2 regions of the Micromonospora sp. NPDC049580 genome follow, and region 1 is predicted to be linked to the other one. Evidence: riboswitches for the same ligand, from Rfam matches in the RefSeq annotation. Region 1 holds a riboswitch; the other holds the start of a gene.
What was found. A riboswitch is a leader RNA that binds a small molecule or an ion and turns the genes downstream of it on or off. The one in region 1 is predicted to bind cyclic di-AMP.
Positions count from the first base shown of each region.

Region 2: it holds a riboswitch for cyclic di-AMP, as region 1 does, so the genes downstream of both, AB0J68_RS15240 (hypothetical protein) here and AB0J68_RS06000 (NlpC/P60 family protein) in region 1, are expected to answer to the same signal.

Region 1 is NZ_JBFAPG010000040.1:45-5,785, forward strand. Features, by position in the region: gene AB0J68_RS05990 (pyridoxamine 5'-phosphate oxidase family protein) at 103-660, opposite strand; gene dcd (dCTP deaminase) at 760-1,338, shown strand; gene AB0J68_RS06000 (NlpC/P60 family protein) at 1,402-2,442, opposite strand; cyclic di-AMP (ydaO/yuaA leader) riboswitch at 2,456-2,592, opposite strand; gene AB0J68_RS06005 (N-acetylmuramoyl-L-alanine amidase) at 2,827-4,803, shown strand; gene AB0J68_RS06010 (NlpC/P60 family protein) at 4,866-5,741, opposite strand, start outside.
Region 2 is NZ_JBFAPG010000155.1:1,406-9,960, forward strand. Features, by position in the region: gene AB0J68_RS15230 (MarR family winged helix-turn-helix transcriptional regulator) at 50-379, opposite strand; gene AB0J68_RS15235 (carbonic anhydrase) at 628-1,356, shown strand; gene AB0J68_RS15240 (hypothetical protein) at 1,445-2,464, opposite strand; cyclic di-AMP (ydaO/yuaA leader) riboswitch at 2,469-2,599, opposite strand; gene AB0J68_RS15245 (YibE/F family protein) at 2,766-4,130, opposite strand; gene AB0J68_RS15250 (heavy metal translocating P-type ATPase) at 4,593-6,554, shown strand; gene AB0J68_RS15255 (metal-sensitive transcriptional regulator) at 6,560-6,856, opposite strand; gene AB0J68_RS15260 (copper ion binding protein) at 7,006-7,215, shown strand; gene AB0J68_RS15265 (hypothetical protein) at 7,230-8,177, shown strand; gene AB0J68_RS15270 (heavy metal translocating P-type ATPase) at 8,190-8,555, shown strand, end outside.

The DNA of each region.
Region 1 (5,741 bases):
TTGACGTCGTCCGTCGCGGTCGTCTACCATTCGGTTACCCCGGGTGCCGGCTCCGTCACGACGGAGCCGGCACCGGCGTTTTTTTGGACAGCAGGGCCGTGGTCAGGCGGCCGTGCACTGGACGTCACGGCTGCGGCGGGTCGGGCGCGTCTGCGGTACGGCGACAGGCGCGGCCGGTGCGGGCGGGGCTTGCGGGTCCAGCCAGACCCGCACGGCCGGGCGGCTCGGGGTGACACCCGGAACGCCGGCGGCGTGCTGCTCGCGACGGGTCAACATCGCCACGTCGACGGTGAACTCGAACAGCCGCCAGTCGACCTGCGGCTCGGCCCGGGCGCTCTGCGCCAGTCGGGCCACCTGGACCGGGTCGGTGACCGGCCAGGCGTGGCCCGCCACGTACGCCTCGTCGTCGCTCTCCTCCGGAGGGAACGAGTGCAGCGCGTAGCGGCCATCCCGTTCGAGGTCGCGGCGCTTCGGCGAGTCGATGATGAAGCAGAAGAGACCCTCGTCGGTGATGACCGGGGAGACCGGATGGACCCGGGGCCCGCCGTCGGCGCGGACCGTGGCCAGGTAGCCGAAGCCCGGCCCGTACTGCTGCAGGAGAACGCGGATCCCGTCGGCGAGGCGGGGCTCGTCGGCGGCGAATTCGGACCAGGAAGCCATGCCGACATTCTATCGAACAAATGTACGAGCAGCGACCTCGACGCGCTGGTCACCGGCACCGAATCCGGCCGGTCCGGCCAACGCGGCTATGGTGGTCCGATGCTGCTCTCCGACCGTGACCTGGTCTCCGAGATCAAGGCCGGCACGCTGGGCCTGGAACCGTTCGAGCCCACCCTGGTCCAACCGTCCAGCATCGACGTACGACTCGACCGGCTGTTCCGGGTGTTCAACAACCATCTCTACACCCACATCGACCCGGCCATGCAGCAGGACGACCTGACATCGGTGGTCGAGGTGCCCGACGGCGAGCCGTTCGTGCTGCACCCGGGGGAGTTCGTGCTCGCCTCGACGCTGGAGGTGATCTCGCTCGGCGACCAGCTCGCCGGCCGGCTGGAGGGAAAGAGCTCACTGGGCCGCCTCGGCCTGCTCACCCACTCCACCGCCGGGTTCATCGACCCGGGCTTCTCCGGTCACGTCACGCTGGAGCTGTCCAACGTGGCGAACCTCCCGATCACCCTCTGGCCGGGCATGAAGATCGGCCAGCTCTGCATCTTCCGGCTCTCCTCGCCGGCCGAGCACCCGTACGGCTCGGTGGTCTACGGCTCGCGCTACCAGGGGCAGCGGGGGCCGACGCCGAGCCGCTCCTGGCAGAACTGGCGTGCCTGGCCGACGCGATAGATAGCGGACGACGAGGGCCCGCCGCGACGAGATCGCGACGGGCCCTGCTGCGTCCCGCGTTGGTCAGCCGGGACGGCCGTAGCTGTGGATCGGCCCGTCGTCGACCTTCTTCATCTTGATCGGCTGACCGGCCTGGGAGGCGTGCACCACCCAGCCGTTGCCGACGTACATGCCGACGTGGTGGATGTCGCTGTAGTAGAAGACCAGGTCGCCGGGGCGCAGATCGCCCCTGCTGACGTTCTTGGTCACCCGGCTCTGCGCGGCGGCGTTGTGCGGCAGCGACACACCGGCCTTCGCCCACGCGGCGAGCATCAGCCCGGAACAGTCGTACGAGTTCGGACCCTCGGCACCCCACACGTACGGCTTGCCGATCTGGGCACAGGCGAACTTGACCGCCGTGCCCGCGCCGCCGCCGGGGTAGCTGGCCGGGCAGGGCGCCGGACGCAGCGGACCGCCGCCACCATTGCCGTACACCTTGAGGCGCAGCTTCTGCAGCCGGTCGATCTCGTCGTTGATCTGCTTCTTCTTCGCCGCCAGCTGCGCTTCGGTCCGGGTCAGCTGGGCCACCATCTCGTCCAGCGGCGCCTTCTGCCGGGCCAGCTCGTCGCGGAGGTCGGCGACCTGACGGACGTCCTCCTGCTGGTTGTGGGCGAACCGGTCGAGCATCTCGAGCTGCCCGACCACCTCGCCGGGCGACCGGCTGCCGAGCATCGTGTTGACGGTCGACAGGTTCTCGCCCATGTACGCGCGCACGGCCAGCGCGCTTACCTTGTTCATCGCGGCGTCGACCTGGCGCTCCAGGGGCGCGATGCGGGCGGCGAGCGCGTCGGCCTGCCTGCGCTTCACGGCCAGGTCCGCGCGAGTGGCGTTGTGCCGTTCGATGACCGGTTCGAGCTTGTTCCAGTCGGCGTCGATCTGGCGCTCGATCTCGGCGACGGACGGATCCGCGTGCGCCGCCGTGGCGCTGCCCGTCAGGACGACGGCTACGCCGACCAGGGCGGCGAGGGCGGTGGTGAAGCGGGACCAGCGTGGACGCGGCACTGTCGACGTCGGGTCGGCCGAGGCCGACCGTTCGGACGACGGCCGCGGGGCATGGAGGGCCACCGGGGTTCCGTACTCCTTCTTCCTGACCGCCTACCGGGTTAGCTGACGGGTTCGGGCGGGAAGTTGGCGCCCTACCGCATTGGCTGCGGATTCACCCCGGGGGAACCTGGGTCCCCGGCTCGCTCGCAAGCGACTCGGCGGTGTCGGTCCGTTACCGCCCGGGATGGGCAGACCTGCTACCGGGCCGACAAATGACCAGAGTAGAGACGGCCGTTACCGATCCGCAACCCGTGCGGCCGTGACACTCCGTACCGATTGGAGGAGGTCACCGAGCGTGCGTGAAGCTTTCTTTCGATGCAGTTTGATGTATGGAAAGGTATTGACGCGGACTCCCGACCGGCGCGAAGGTGACCACACCGTTACCAGTCAAATCTAGGGGGTTCGATGGAACGTCCAACCCTGTCCGCCGGCCGGCGCGCATCGCTCGCGGTCGCCGTGGTCATCGCCACGGCCGCCGTACCGCTGAGCGCCGGCCCCGCCTCCGCCGCACCGGCCGCCGACCGTCAGCAGCAGTACGCCGCCGCGTCGACCGAGTACGGCGTGCCGACCGCCGTGCTGCTCGGGGTCTCCTACCTGGAGTCCCGCTGGGACAGCAACGCCGGCACCCCGAGCACCAGCGGCGGCTACGGACCGATGCACCTGACCGATGCCCGCCACGTGGCCGCCCTACCCGCGCGCGGCCACCACGACGCCGGCACCGAGGATCCGCGCGGCGACGACTCCCGTGCCGTCCTGGCACCCGCGCCGGCCACGGATCCCGCGCCGCCCACGGCTGCGACGCAGACCGTCGACGCCGCCGCCGCGCTGACCGGCGCCGCCCCCGAGGCGCTGCGCAGCGACGCGACGACCAACATCCGGGGCGGGGCGGCGCTGCTGGCCGCGTACCAACGGGAGGTGGGCGCCCCGGTCGGCGCCGGCACCGACCCCGCCACCTGGTACGGCGCGGTGGCCCGCTACGCCGGCGCGGACAGCGCCGACGCCGCGGCGGCCTTCGCCGACGAGGTCTTCACCACCATCAGCGCCGGCGAGACCCGCGTGACCGACGACGGCCAGCGGGTCACGTTGCCGGCCCGCGCGGTCCAACCCCAGCGTTCCTGGCTGGACCGGCTGGGCCTGCGACGACTCGCCCGCCCGGACGGCCTGGAGTGCCCGCGGACCGTCTCCTGTGAGTGGATCCCGGCACCCTACGAGGCGTTCGGCGACGGCGACTACGGCAACCACGATCTCTCCGACCGGCCCGCCCGGCAGAAGATCGAGTACATCGTCATCCACGACACCGAGGCGAGTTGGGCGACCACCCTGAAACTCGTCCAGGACCCGACCTACGTGAGCTGGCACTACTCGCTGCGCTCGGTGGACGGGCACATCGCCCAGCACGTCAAGACCAAGGACGTCGCCTGGCACGCCGGCAACTGGTACGTCAACGCGAAGTCGATCGGGCTGGAACACGAGGGCTTCGCCGCGCAGGGCACCTGGTACACCGAGGCGATGTACCGGACCTCGGCGAAGCTCGTCCGGCACCTCGCGCTGCGGTACGGCATCCCGCTGGACCGCCAGCACATCATCGGCCACGACAACGTGCCCGGCACCGTCGCGTCGACCGTGCGCGGGATGCACTGGGACCCGGGGCCCTACTGGGACTGGACGCACTACTTCGACCTGCTGCACGCACCGCGACTGGACACCGGCACCCCCGCCACCGGGCTGGTCCGGATCGACCCCGACTACGCGACCAACCAACCGGCGTTCACCGGGTGCGTCACCCCTGGAACACCCTGCGCGCCGCGCGGCTCCTCGTCGGTGGTGCTGCACACCGCGCCGTCCGCGGACGCGCCGCTGGTCAACGACATCGCGCTCCGCCCGGACGGCACCCCGAACACGATGGACGTGTCGGACCACGGGGCGCGGGCCTCCGCCGGCCAGACGTACGCCCTGGCTGGCCGGCAGGGCGACTGGACGGCCATCTGGTACCTCGGGCAACGGGCCTGGTTCCACAACCCGGCGTCCGCGCCGACCGCCACCTGGACCGTCGGCGTGGTCGCCGTTCCGAAGCCGGGCCGGGCCACCATCCCCGTGTACGGGCGGGCCTACCCGGAGCAGGCGGCCTACCCGGCCGGCGTGCCCTACCAGGCGATCTCACCGCTGCAGTACACGCTGGCCGCCGGTCAGCGCTACGCCGTCGGCGCGGTGCTGGCCGGCGAGTACTACCGGGCCAGCACGTTCGACGGCTCCTCGCCCGGCGACTGGACGGTGATCCGGGGCAAGAACCGGTACGCGCAGATCCAGTTCGGCCACCGCATCATGTACGTCGACCTCGCCGACGTGCAGCTCCTGCCGTCCCCGGTGGGCGCTCCCCGCTGACGAATGACATACGACGAGGGCCCCCGGTCATCCGACCGAGGGCCCTCGTGGCGTCCGCTGGATCAGCCGGGTCGGCGGAACCCGGCGATCGGCATGGTGGTGATGCTCGACACCTGCACCGGTTTGCCGGCACGAGGCGCGTGCACCATCTGGTTGTTACCCAGATAGAGCCCGACATGGCTCAGGCCGGAGAAGAAGAAGACCAGGTCACCGGGGCGGGCGTCGGCACGCGACACGGCCTTGCCCTCGTTCCACTGGTCACCCGTGTGGTGGGTGAGGGAGATCCCGGCCGACTTGTACGCGTACTGGGTCAGGCCCGAGCAGTCGAACGAGTTCGGGCCGGTGGCGCCCCAGACGTACGGGTCGCCGACCTGCTGGCAGGCGGTCTTGATCGCCTTCTGAGCGGCCACGGCGAGCACACCGTTGATGGTCGGGCAGCCGACGGTCTTGACCGTGGTCTTGGGCATCGACGCCTCGAGCTTCTTGATCTCGGCGTCGATCTGCTTCTTCTTGGCCGCCAGCTCGTTCTGCTGCTTGGTCTGGGTGGCGATCAGCGCGTCGAGCTTCTGCTTCTCGCTGTCGTACTTGGCCCGCACGGCCAGCACGCCCTCGACCTGCTTGCGCTCCTGCGCGGCCAGCCGGTCGAGGAGGGTGAGCTGCTCGGTGAGGGTGTCCGGCTTGGCGCTGATCAGCAGCGCGCCGATCTCCTGCGACGGGCCCGACATGTAGTAGCGGGACGCGAGGTCACCGACCCGGTTGAGCGCCAACTCGCTCTGCAGGGCCAGCGGCTCGATCTTCTTCTGCAGGTCGGTCGACTTCTTCCGGTTGACCTTGAGCTGCGCCCGTACCTTGTTGTACTGCTCGATCGTGGGCTCCAACTGCTCCCACTTCTTGTCGATCTGCGCCTCGATCTCGTCGACCGTGGGCTCGGCCTGCGC
Region 2 (8,555 bases), on a different contig from region 1:
GGTCCGGGCCGGTGTGTCGCCGCTCTAGGCCGACGTGCACCGACGACGGTCAAGGCCGGGACGTGACATCTTCTGCGGGTGCTTCGGCGAACAGCGCGAGCAGGTCGCCGACCTGGCGGTCGGCCTCGGCGGGGTGCCGGAACCGGCCGGCGGGGTTCAGGGTGTACTCGTTGCGACGCCCCACCCGGGTGCGGTGCAGGTAACCACCGGCCTCCAGGTCGGCGACGATGGCCTGGGCGGCCCGTTCGGTGACGCCCACCTCGGCCGCCACGTCGCGCAGCCGCGCGGTGGGATCGCGGGCGATGGCCAGCAGCACATGCCCGTGGTTGGTGAGGAACGTCCAGTTCCGGCCGCCTCCGGCCGTCGCCGCGCTCGTCATGGTGGAGCCGCCTCTCCGGTTGTCCGCCCCACCTCCGTGCCCGCCGGAGGGTCGGGCCAGGTGCCGACGGACCGGCCCGGTCCCAACGGCCGGAGGGCCGGTTCGGGGGTCAACGTATGAAATCTAAATCACGCATATCTTGACGCATCTTGCGGTGCGTGTGACCGTGGAGCCCGAGCCAGCGCCCACCGCCGGCCCGACTGAAAAGCCTCTTGAGCAGGTCAAACGCGTGGAGACGAGGTGCGGGGATGAGCCGTTCCGGTACGCCTGGCGGGCAGCCGGGCCCGCAGCGGGCCGCCGATCGAGCGCCGACGCCGACCGAGCCGGCCCGAGCGTACGCCGAGCTGGCCGCGGGCAACCGGCGCTTCGTCAGCGGAGCGCCGCGCCACCCCAACCAGGACGCCGGGCACCGGGCCGCCGTGGCCGACGGGCAGCACCCGTTCGCGGTGATCGTGGGCTGCTCCGACTCCCGCCTGGCGGCTGAGATCATCTTCGACCGGGGGCTGGGCGACCTCTTCGTGGTCCGTACGGCCGGGCACACCGCGGGCCCGGAGGTGCTGGGCAGCGTGGAGTACGCGGTGACGGTGCTCGGAACCCCACTGGTGGTGGTCCTCGGCCACGACTCGTGCGGTGCCGTGCAGGCCGCCCGTGAGGCGGCCGCCACCGGCGTCGCGCCGCCGGGACACCTGCCCGCGGTGGTCGACGCGGTGCTGCCCAGCCTGCGACGTGCCACCGCCGAGGGCGTGGACGACGTCGACGGCATCGTCGACATCCACATCGCGCAGACCGTCGAGACGCTGCTCGGGCAGTCGCCCGTGCTGGCCGACGAGGTGGCGCAGGGGCGGTGTGCGGTGGTGGGCATGTCGTACCGGCTCGCCGCCGGTGTGGTGCGCGCGGTTACCCCCGCACCGGCGGGTGCCGCGACGTTCGACGCGCCCGGCGCCTCGGACGACCCGGCAGCTTCCGCCGCCGCCTGACGCGGACCGCCCCGGCAACTTCCGCCGCCTGACGCGACGAGGGCCGCCCCGCCTGCTGCGGGACGGCCCTCGACTTCTTGGCACCGGGTCAGAGCAGCGACATGTGCACGTGGTCGGTGTGGTTCGACGGTCCGCTGTACGACTTCCAGCCGGTCGCCGGGAACCAGATCTGCCGGTTCCAGATCACGTAGTAGATGCCGAGGCGGTCGGCGTTGCGGATGAGGAACGCGGCGACGTTGTTGCCGTACATGCGGGTGTCGTTGTTGTGCCACGGGCTGAAGCCGCTCTTCTGCAACGACCAGTCACAGGCGCGGCCCTTCGGGTGCTCGAACGGGCCACCGTTGCGGTGGCAGCCGACGAACCGGTTGAACCCGGCCCGCTTGACCTCCTTGTACGCGTGCAGGGTGCGCGGCGTGACACAACCGGAGGTGGTGGGGTCGTCCTCGCTGCATGACTCGGCCTTCCAGTCGCCGTCGGCGGTGCGACCCGGGCCGATCCGGGCGACCGGCGAGACGGCGTCGACCAGACCGCCGGTGAAACCCTGACCGCCGACCAGCGCGAGCGCCTTGTCCGCGTCGCGCTTGTCCTTCGCCATCAGGGCGGTCTGCTTCTGCTGCTCGCGGACCTCCGCGTCGAGGGCCAGCTTGGCCTGCTCGGCGCGGGTCTTGACCGTGTTGACCTCGGCGAGCTTCTTCTCGTTGACCATGTTCATCTCGTCGAGCGCCGCGGCCCGTCGGACGAACGAGTCCGGGGCGTCGCTCTCCAGCAGCATCGCGATCGCGCCGATCCGCCCGGTCCGGTACGACTGGGCGGCGATCTGCCCGACCTGCGGGGCCAGCGCCTCCAGGTCGGCCTTCGCCCGCTCGACCTGCAACGCCAGCTCAAGCTGCCGCTTCTTGGACTTGTCCAGCTTGGACTTGGCCGCCACGTAGTCCCGGTTGGTCTGCTCGATGACGTCGTTGAGGAGCTTGGGTTCGTCTTCCTCTTCGTGCCCGGACGGTGTGGGGGTCGTCGGGGCGGCGTGGGCCGGGAGGGGCCCGGCGAACACGGTCAGCGCAGCGAGCACGGCCACCACGGGTGTCAACCAGCGGCGTAGGGGTGCCGTCACAATGTTCCCTTCCGTCGACCGCCGACCGGGTTAGCTGACGGGTTCGGGGCGGAAGTGGCCCCTACCGCTGTCGCGGATTCACCCCACGTACCTGGGTCCCCGGCTCGCCGGTTGGCGATTGGGCGGTGGCACCGCAGGCGCCGCTGCGCGCCTTCGTCGGTGACCGGCAGCGAGGTTACCCGAGAGTCCACCGCCTGAGCTACGTCCTGATGCCGACTAAAAGCGTCATTTCGCCATGGCGTTGAGTGACCAGTGACGCGGTTCTCAGGGCGTAGGCCCGATCTGGTCACGCTGAGGAGTGTCACCATGCCGTATCCGTGCTCCTGTTCGGCTCTGGCCACCCGGTGGTGGCGGTGGATGGGGGTGCGCTCCGCTCCGGGTCGGGCCCGTCGGACCGACCCGCTGGCGGGGAGCTGAGGGCGGCCAACGCCTCCGTCCGGTCCGGACGGGGGCGCGGCGTCAGGACGTCGGCGGCCGCGTCCTGCGCCGGCGTCGACCCGGCCGCGGTCACCACGGCGGCGAGCCCGGTGGTGAGGGGTACGGCGGCGATCAGGCCGAGCGTGGCGACCGCGCTGCGGACGATCTCCTGGGCGAGGAACTCGCTGGTCAGGATCTGCCCGAGGGGGCGGGTGTCGGCGGTGAGCAGAAGCAGCAGCGGAAGTGAGGCGCCCGCGTACGCCAGGACGATGGTGTTGACCGTGGAGGCGATGTGCGCCCGGCCGACCCGGGTGGCCGCCCGGTAGAGCTGCAGCCGGCTCAGGCCGGGGTTGGCGTTCGCCAGCTCGGTGACGGTGGCGGCCTGGGTGACGGTCACGTCGTCGAGCACCCCGAGTGAGCCGATGATGATCCCGGCGAGCAACAGGCCACGCAGATCGACATCGGCCTGGAACATCGACAGCGTGGTGGCGTCCTCGCTGCCGAAGCCGGTCAGGTGGGTGGCGGCGGTGGCGATGGTCGCGAGCACGCCGGTGAGCACCAGGCTGCCCAGGGTGCCGAGCACCGCGACCGAGGTCTGCGCGGTCACCCCGTGTGTCAGGTAGAGCACCACGAACATGATCAGGGCTGCGCCAACCACCGCCACCAGCAGCGGTGACCGGCCGGCGCTGATGCCCGGCAACACGAAGGTGAGCAGGATGGCGAAGCTGGCGGCCAGCCCTGCCAGCGCGGCCAGGCCCCGCCACCGGCCGAACGCGACGATCGCGGCGGCGAAGACCACCGCGAGCCACACCAGCGGCTTTCCGCGCTGATGCTCGGCGATGTTCCAGCTGCTGGTGGCGGGATCGGTCGGGTCGGTCAGCTCGACCAGGACGACGTCGTCGCCGACCTCGATCCGCGGAGCGCCGGGCCCGGCGGGGACTGGCGTTTGCACCTGCTGGCCGGCGCTCGGCCCGTCCTCGATCCGTACGTCCACGGTCCCGCACGGCCCGGTGGCCGGCGTGCCCGCCGGGTTGGCCGACGGTGGGCAGGGTTCGGTCACCACCCGGGTGACCGTGCCGTGGTGGCGCGGCGCGTCCGTGCCGCCGCCGGTCTGCGGCGCCCCGTCCCGTGGCCAGAGCACCACGGCGGCGACGACGGTGGCCACGAAGAGTGGCACCACCGTCGCGACGAGGATCCGCCTGACCCGGGGTGGGACGGGCGGAGCGGTACGGCTGTGGTCGGAACCCAATGCGAGAACTCCCAACGATCCGGTGCGGGGTACGTGCCGACGGGCCGGTCGGTTCACCTCCGCCGGTCGAACGCGGTGCCGGGCGCATCGGATTGCCGGCTGGCGACCCGGTGATCACACAGGGTGAGCCGTCGGACCGGCCGGTCGGCGGAGGCGCCGCGCCGTGGCGGCGCCGGTGCCCGACTGGGCGGTGGGGTCCGGTAGGCCATCGCCGGAAATGCTAGCCAGCCGGACCGGGTGTCGCAGGTCGTGGCGGAGTGTCGGATGGTCGAACCGCCCGCGCGGCGTCGCCCGGAGCGGCATGTTGGAGTCATGCCCGCGTCCGAGCCCGCCCCTGAGCAGGCCGCCGACCAGAGCCAGCACGCGACGCCGGCCGGCCACGATCAGCACGCCGGCCCGGAGAGGCACGCCGGCCAGGACAAGCACGCTGGCCACGACAAGCACGCCGGCCACGACCCGGCGATGTTCCGCCGCCGGTTCTGGGTCTGCCTGGTGCTCACCCTGCCGGTGGTGCTGACCAGCCACCTGGTGGTGGACGGGCTCGGGCTCCGGTGGGACGTTCCGGGCCGCTCCTGGGTCGGGCCGGTGCTCGGATCGGTGATTTTCCTCTGGGGTGGCTGGCCGTTCCTGGTCGGTGCGGTGCGGGAGATCCGGGACCGGGCGCCGGGAATGATGCTGCTGGTCGCGATGGCGATCACGGTGGCGTACTCGGCGTCGTTGGCCACCAGCCTGGGCGCCTTCGACCTGGACTTCTGGTGGGAGTTGGCCGCGCTGGTCACCATCATGCTGCTCGGGCACTGGCAGGAGATGAAGGCCATCGGGCAGGCCCGGGGGGCGCTGGCGGCGTTGGCCGCGCTGCTGCCCGACGAGGCCGAGCGCGTGGCGGCGGACGGGCAGGCCGAGCCGGTGCCGGTCGGCGCGTTGCGGGTGGGCGACGTGGTGCTTGTCCGGCCCGGGGGTCGGGTGCCGGCGGACGGCCGGATCGTCGATGGCGACGCCGAACTGGACGAGTCGATGATCACCGGTGAGTCGCGGCCGGTGGCCCGGTCGACGGGCGAGCGGGTGGTGGCCGGCACGGTCGCCACCGACTCGGCGATCCGGGTCCGGGTCGAGGCGCTGGGTGACGAGACCGCGCTCGCCGGCATTCAGCGCATGGTCGCGCAGGCGCAGCGCTCGGGTGGGCAGGCCCAACTGCTGGCCGACCGGTTCGCCGCCGCGCTGTTCTACGTGGCCGCCGGCACAGCCGTGGTGACGCTGGCGGTCTGGACCGCGCTCGGTGAGCCCGACCAGGCGGTGGTCCGTACGGTCACCGTCCTGGTGATCGCCTGCCCGCACGCGCTCGGCCTGGCCATCCCGCTGGTCGTGGCGCTCTCCACCGCCCTGGCGGCGCGGCGCGGGATCCTGGTCAAGGACCGGTTGGCGCTGGAGCGCATGCGGACCGTCGACGCGGTGCTCTTCGACAAGACCGGCACGCTGACCCGGGGTGAGCACGCGGTGAGCGACCTGGTGACGACCCAGGGGCTGGAGCGGGAGGAAGCGCTGCGGATCGCCGCCGGCGTCGAGTCCGACAGCGAGCATCCGCTGGCTCGGGCGATCGTGACGGCGGCCGGGTCCGCCGGCCCGGCGCGTGCCACCGGCTTCCGGTCGCTGCCGGGCCGCGGCGTGCGGGCCACCGTCGACGGTACGGAGTACGCGGTGGGCGGCCCGGCGTTGCTGCGGGATCTGGGCCGAGCGCTCCCGGACGACCTGAAGGCGGCGACCGGCCGATGGTCGGCGCGCGGGGCCGTGGTGCTGTACCTGGTGCGGCTGCCGGGCACCGTGCTCGGGGCGTTCGCGCTCACCGACGAGGTGCGTCCGGAGGCCCGGCAGGCCATCGCCGAGCTCCGTGCCGAAGGCGTCCGCACCATCGCCATGATCACCGGCGACGCGCGGTCGGTGGCCGAGTCGGTGGCCGCCGATCTCGGCTTCCGGTCGGGGGTGGACGAGGTCTTCGCCGAGGTGCTGCCGGCCGAGAAGGACAGCCGGGTCGCGGAGCTCCAGCGGCGAGGGCTGACCGTGGCGATGGTCGGCGACGGGGTGAACGACGCGCCGGCGCTGGCCCGCTCCGACGTCGGCATCGCGATCGGGGCGGGGACCGACGTGGCGATCGAGTCCGCCGGGGTGGTGCTGGCGTCGTCCGACCCGCGCGGTGTCGGTGCCGTGGTCCGGCTCTCCCGGGCGTCGTACCGCAAGATGCGGCAGAACCTGGCCTGGGCCGCCGGCTACAACGTGGTGGCGTTGCCCCTGGCGGCCGGGGTGCTCGCCTGGGCCGGGGTGGCGTTGAGCCCGGCGGTGGCGGCGGTGCTGATGTCGGCGTCCACCATCGTGGTGGCGCTCAACGCCCAGTTGCTCCGCCGGGTACGCCTCGACGCGGAGCCCGACTGACCGGCTCAGCCGCGCTTCATGAGTCGGCCGACGGCCGCCATCATCTCGGTGGCCATCTCGTCGGCCCGGCCCTCGGCCGCCCCCTCGTGCATGCAGTGCCGGGCGTGCCCGTCGAGCAGGCCCAGGGCCACCTTGTCGAGCGCGGCCTGGATCGCGGAGATCTGGGTGAGGACGTCGATGCAGTAACGGTCGTCGTCGACCATCTTCTCGATGCCCCGGACCTGCCCCTCGACGCGGCGGAGCCGCGCGAGCAGCTGGTCCTTGCTGGCGGTGTAGCCGCGGATCGGCGTGGGTGCGGTCATGGCGACGAGGATAGCGTACCCCTGGGGGGTATGGTAACGTCCCTCGTGTCCGATACCCCCACCGGGTACCGGTACATGACCGGTTACGGATCTGTCTCGGCCTTACCCCTGGGGGGTATAGGCTGGCAGGCGGCGAAGGGAGAGATTCGATGGTCGACACGACGTTCCAGGTGCGGGGCATGACCTGCGGGCACTGCGTCAGCGCGGTCAGCGCCGAGGTGGGCGCCATCGCCGGGGTGCGCGACGTGCAGGTGGATCTCGCCACCGGCCGGGTCACCGTCACCAGCGAGCAACCCGTGGACGCGGAGTCCGTCCGGGCGGCGGTCGACGAGGCCGGTTACGACCTCGTCGAGGCGTGAGCGGAAAGCCCGGGATGAACACGGTGACCAGAATGGGCGGGTTCGCCCTCGGTCTCGCGGCGGTCTTCGGCGCGGCGTACGGGATCGGCCGGGTGGTCGACCCGGCCGCCCCGGTCGCCGAGAGTCGGCCCGACGGCGGCGTCGCCCACAGCTCGGGCCCCACCGCGCACGACGAGGTGACTGACCGGACTCCCGGCGGTCTGCTCGTCTCCGACCGTGGCTACACGCTCGTTCCGGTCGCCGCTCCGGCCGGTGAGTTCGCCTTCCGGATCGGCGGGCCGGACGGCCGTCCGGTGACCGGGTACGACGTGGCACACGACAAGCGGATGCACCTGATCGTCGCCCGGCGGGACCTGTCCGGCTTCCGCCACGTGCACCCCGACCTCGCCCCGGACGGCACCTGGCGGGTCGACACCCCGCTGGACGGCCCGGGGCAGTGGCGGGCGTTCGCCGACTTCACGCCGACCGGGGGCGAGGCGCTGACCCTCGGGGTGGACGTGACCGTCCCCGGTGAGCTGACCGAACGGCCGCTGCCCGCCCCGGCCACCAGCACCACGGTCGACGGCTACACCGTCACCCTGGCCGGCGTGCCGCAGCCCGGCCGCACCTCGTCACTCACCCTGAGCGTCAGCCGCGACGGGCGACCGGTCACCGACCTGGAGCCCTACCTGGGCGCGTACGGGCACCTGGTGGCGCTGCGCCGGGGCGATCTCGCGTACCTGCACGTACACCCGGACGGAACACCCGGCGACGGGCGCACCCGGCCCGGTCCGGAGGTCACCTTCCTCGCCGAGGTGCCCTCGGCCGGCAGCTACCGGCTCTACCTCGACTTCCGGCACGGCGGGCGGGTGCACACCGCCGAGTTCACCGTCGTCGCCGGCACCGCCACGACCGGGGGCGACCCCACTCCGAGCGGGCCGGCGCCGACCGAGCACGGCACCCCCGGCCACGGGCACAACTGACGGGACCAGACGATGACCACCACCAGCAGACCACTGCCCGAGGCGCCGAACCGGATCGAGCTGGCCATCGGGGGAATGACCTGCGCCGCCTGCGCCGCCCGGATCGAGAAGAAGCTGAACCGGATGGACGGGGTGAGCGCCACCGTCAACTACGCCACCGAGAAGGCCACCGTCCGGTACGTCGACAGCGTCACCCCGGACGACCTGATCGACACGGTGCAGAAGACCGGCTACACGGCTGCCCTGCCGGCACCGCCGACGACCGAGCAGCCGGTCGACCCGCTGCGGGGTCCGCGTACCCGTCTGTGGGTGTCGGCGGCGCTCAGCGTGCCGGTGGTTCTGCTGGCCATGGTGCCGCCCTGGCAGTTCGACTACTGG